Regions from separate parts of the Shewanella sp. 553 genome, predicted to be linked through region 1. Evidence: predicted binding sites of a transcription regulator. Region 1 holds the regulator's gene; the other holds the start of a gene.
The links. The regulator MetJ, encoded in region 1, represses methionine synthesis genes. The targets are predictions, from matches to a motif close to TAGACGTCTAGACGTCTA.
Positions count from the first base shown of each region.

Region 1 (2,466 bases):
ACAACCGCGCCGCCGACCACATCGCTATGCCCGTTGATATATTTAGTCGTTGAGTGGATCACTATGTCAGCGCCGAGCAACAGAGGTTGTTGCAAGATAGGCGATAAAAAGGTGTTATCGACTACCACTAGCGCCCCCACTTCATGGCTCTGGCTCGCAATCGCTGCGATATCGACCACGCGCAGTAATGGGTTCGAAGGGGTTTCTAACCAGACCATTTTAGGTTGGCGAGCAATAACGTCTGCCAAAGCAGCGGCATTCGTTTGGTCAACCACTGCCAGTTTAAATGCCCCTTTCTTGGCGAGGTGGGTAAATAGTCGATAGCTGCCGCCATAGCAATCGTGCGGCACCACGAGTAGATCATCGGGCCCCAGTAAATTGGTTACTAAGGTGATGGCCGCCATGCCAGTGCATGTCACTATGCCTGCCGCCCCACGTTCCAGCTCCGCTATGGCGTCAGCCAAAATACAGCGAGTCGGATTACCCGAGCGGCTATAATCAAAATCTCTCGGTTGTTGATGGCCATCAAAGGAGTAATTGGTCGACAAATAGATGGGCGGTACAACGGCACCATATTGGGTATCGGATTCTATCCCCCCACGCACAGCTGCCGTGGCTAATTTACGCTCAGTCATCTTTTACTCCTAAAGTTAAATCGGCGGCAGTCATCTATACTTTATAGATGTCTGGACGTCTAAATGTACCTAAGGCAAGCGGTAGCGTCAACATATTTAGACGTTTAGACGTCCAAACATGTAGAAATCTATTTGCAATTAACAAAAATTAGAGGCAATAATTTGACTGTACCCGGTAAGGGTATAAAATCTGCCCCGAATTTGAGAATTAACAGGTGAGTCAATGACTGAGTGGAATGGCGATTATATCAGCCCCTATGCTGAACATGGTAAGAAGAATGAGCAAGTGAAAAAAATCACTGTCTCTATTCCCCTCAAGGTGCTTAAGATTTTAACCGACGAACGCACTCGTCGTCAGGTGAATAACTTACGCCACGCTACAAACAGCGAATTGCTTTGTGAAGCTTTTTTGCATGCTTATACTGGCCAACCTTTACCCCATGATGATGACTTGTCAAAAGACAAACCCGACAGTATTCCAGCCGAAGTGAAAAAGCTGATGACTGAGATGGGCATCGAATGGGAAGACGTCGAGTAAATCGACTTTACCTATCCTGTTTTGCTAAAGAGGGATCGCACTGCGATCCCTCCTCTTTATCACGTCTAAACACACTGCAACCCCTGGTGGTATAGTGCCTGAACTTATGATTGATCCCATGATCCTTGGCCTAGCGTCGCTGATCATCTTTATTGGCGCCCTAACCCAAAGCCTGATCGGTTTTGGCTTAGCCGTTGTCGCCTCGCCGTTACTCTATCTCGTCGACCCAAGCCTAGTGCCCGCACCTGTCATTATGATGGGCTTTTCTATCGCCTTACTCACCCTGCAAAGAGAGAGGCGCGCACTGGAATTTAACGGCTTACAATATGCTTTACTGGGGCGTATCCCTGGCGGAATATTAGGCGCAACCTTATTATTGCTAGCACCACAACCAGTATTGGGATTAGCCATTGCAATCATTGTGGCTCTAGCCGTGGTTCTGAGCCTATTGAAGCTACGTCTCCCCATAAATCGCAGTAATCTTTTTATGGCGGGCATATTGTCGGGGATCTTTGGTAATATCGCCGCCATTGGTGGACCGCCAATGGCTATTTTACTCTCGGGAAAAGACGCCAAACAGTTTCGCGCAGCCTTGTCAGCCTTCTTCATCTTTAGCTCAATGATCGCCTTAATCATTTTGGCTTTCAGTGGATTACTCACACTGCGTCATCTGTATCTTTCACTGCTATTGCTACCATCGGTCCTGCTAGGCTTTGTAGTTGCTAATCGTATTGTCGGCGGCATCGACAAACAAAAAACCCAACGCCTTACCCTGATATTGTGCAGTGCAAGTGCGCTGATCTTAGCGGTAAAATCGATTATAGAACTAACGTAACGACCTCAAATAGGTGTCCGTAAAAGGGAATAAAAATCAGCAAACAAGATAATCACTAAAAATGATATGAGGTTCGGATCACGCCCCCAATGGCATCATCACTGCCAAACAGCCCGGTTAAGTCCAGATTAAAGGTGCGACCAATACTAAAGCCTGTACCAACCGAATACAGGTCGATTGCGGTATTGTTTAAATTGTGGCGATAACCCACACGTAGCGCCAACCAATCCGTGGTTTTTAGCTCCCCTGCGAAGCGCCAATATTGTGTACTAACCACTTCATCGAAACCTTGATGAGCATTCAAATCGATATCACTTGTTAGGGTAAGTGCAGCCCAATCATAAGCCACCCCAGCAGTATATAAAGGCTCAACTCGATAAGTAAATTGCCGCCCTAATGACTCTACACTCTGTTGTTTTGAGTCGATTAAATTGCGTCCAGACAAGCCAACGGTTAGC
Region 1 is NZ_CM181701.1:545,127-547,592, reverse strand. Features, by position in the region: gene metB (cystathionine gamma-synthase) at 1-635, opposite strand, end outside; gene metJ (met regulon transcriptional regulator MetJ) at 859-1,173, shown strand; gene AC5YBZ_RS02505 (sulfite exporter TauE/SafE family protein) at 1,280-2,008, shown strand; gene traF (conjugal transfer protein TraF) at 2,064-2,466, opposite strand, start outside.

Region 2 (2,466 bases), 1.6 Mb from region 1:
TCATTAAATCGATTATTGATAATCATAAACAGACCCTCACCCTCGATGCTTTTGAGTCACTCGATTTAGATGAGGAATTACGTCAAGAGTTTATGATCGCGCACAACTTACGTCAGACACGTAACAGTGACTCACCCGGCCTGATTTTACGCCGAGTATTGGCGATGCGTAATCAGTTGCTCAAGCCACTTTAATCATTATCGATTGTTAATCATAAACTCTAAAAACCTGTTTTTTTTAGTAAAAAATAGGTTTTTAGTGTCTAAATGGGCATCATCATATCAGCTAAGCCATTATTGCATCTTCTTGTTTTACCATCCCTTCGCTAGCCACTAACTGCAACCAGTGTTGCGCCACTCGAGTTTTGCTACTGCTTCGGCGATAGGCCCCAAATAGCGGGCGTTTTAAGCCGTCGCGGCCTAATGGTAGCGCGCTAAGTGACAAGCCGTGGGCTTGGTTAATCGACCATGTGGGGAGGGCGGAGACGCCATCTTTACAGGCGATGCGTTGCAGTAGCATGGAGGTGAGATCGCATCGAATTTGTTTAGCGATAGGTACGCCCGCAGGCTCCATAAAGTGGCGGTAAATGTCTAAACGTTCGGGCGGCACAGGGTAGGTGAGCAAGGTTTGCTGAGCTAAATGAGCTGGGCTGACAAAGGGCTGCGTTGCTAGGGGATGATCGGCGGCACAAATAAGTTTTACTTCAAAATCAAATAAGTGCTGATAGGTAATATCATGATCTGGAATAGGATCTGACGTCAGTACCACATCTAATTCCCCCCGCTTGAGTGCCGTTAGCGAATCAAATAGGTGCCGGCTCGATAGCTCTAAATTACTGTGGGGAAAGCTGGCATTAAACTCAGTGATAACCGGCATTAACCAGCGAAAACAGCTGTGACATTCAATCCCCACAAACAGATCGGTATTGTCACTATTGAGACCATTTTTAAGATCAAGTTCGGTCTCTGTCACCTTAGGCAATATCTCTTCGGCTAGGTGCAGTAGCCGCGCTCCCTCCTGAGTAAACGACAGCGGCTTGCTCTTACGGATAAAGATGGTTGAGTTAATCCGAGTTTCCAGCTCTTTGATTTGATGGGATAAAGCCGATTGGGTGACAAAGCGTTTCTCTGCAGCCCCAGCAAGACTGCCACTTTCCTTGAGTGCAACTAATGTTCGTAAATGCCTAAGCTCTATCATTTTTACCTCAGATGAATCTTGCTCATGTTGGGGTTGAAATCAATTCCATTGCGAACCAACAGATTAACACAATAAACTTCTAGACGTCCAGACGCCTGTTTTGCTTGTGGCGTATTTATGGTTAATCAAGCTTGAGTTGTGATGTCGGTGTAGGGGTCATCACTCGTTGGCTTATCTCATTTAGAAGGGTATCAGTATGCAAACTATCAATATCGCGTCATTAGGTTTTCCTAGAATTGGGCGTCAGCGTGAACTTAAATTTGCGTTAGAGCAATATTGGCGCCAAGAGATCACGCCAGCGGCGCTGCATGAGGTGGCCAGCACTTTACGGCAAACTCATTGGCAGTGGCAGGCCGATGCGGGAGTGAGTTTGCTGCCAGTAGGTGACTTTGCCTACTACGATCAGGTGCTTACCTTAAGCGCCACCATTAATGCTATTCCAGCTCGCCATCGTGATGGCGACAAGGTGGATTTAGATACCCTATTTAGAGTGGCACGAGGGCGCGCCCCAACAGGTACAGCCAGCAGCGCCTCGCAAATGAAAAAGTATTTTAATAGTAATTATCACTATATCGTGCCCGAGCTGAGTCAAAATCAAACGTTCAGTATTGCCTATGAACAGTTGTTTGATGAGGTGGAGCAGGCCAAAGCCTTGGGTCATCAGGTGAAACCTGTGTTGCTTGGGCCACTGTCTTACCTCTACTTGGCAAAATGCGAGGGGCAAGCATTTGATAAGTTGAGTTTGTTACCCCAATTGATTGAGGTTTATCAGGCGATCCTTGCTCGCTTTAAAGCCCAAGGGGTGACATGGGTGCAGCTTGATGAACCCATCTTAGCATTAGAGTTAACGCCTGAGTGGCAAGCGCCCTTCACCGCAACCTATGCCTCATTGAGCCGCGCGCAGGTTAAGCTGTTACTGGCCAGTTATTATGGCTCGGTGGCACATCACCATGGGCTAATTGCGAATTTAGCGGTGGCGGGTATTCATCTGGATTTAGTCAGTGCGCCAGAGCAGTTATCGTTGTTTGCGGGCAGTTTACAGCCCGAGCAAATATTGAGCCTAGGGGTGATTAACGGTCGTAATGTCTGGGCGGCCGAGTTAGATAAGATTGCCGCAGATATTGCCCCTGTGGTGGCCGATTTAGGCAAGCAGATCTGGTTAGCGCCGTCTTGCTCGTTACTGCATAGCCCGGTGGATCTTGATGTGGAAACCGAGCTTGATACAGCGCTGCGTCAGCAGCTCAGTTTTGCCAAACAAAAACTCAATGA
Region 2 is NZ_CM181701.1:3,008,304-3,010,769, reverse strand. Features, by position in the region: gene AC5YBZ_RS13355 (HDOD domain-containing protein) at 1-194, shown strand, start outside; gene AC5YBZ_RS13350 (LysR substrate-binding domain-containing protein) at 286-1,197, opposite strand; gene metE (5-methyltetrahydropteroyltriglutamate--homocysteine S-methyltransferase) at 1,403-2,466, shown strand, end outside.
Region 2: metE (5-methyltetrahydropteroyltriglutamate--homocysteine S-methyltransferase) is a predicted target of MetJ. The motif match lies at 1,270-1,287, and genes of this name have one in related genera.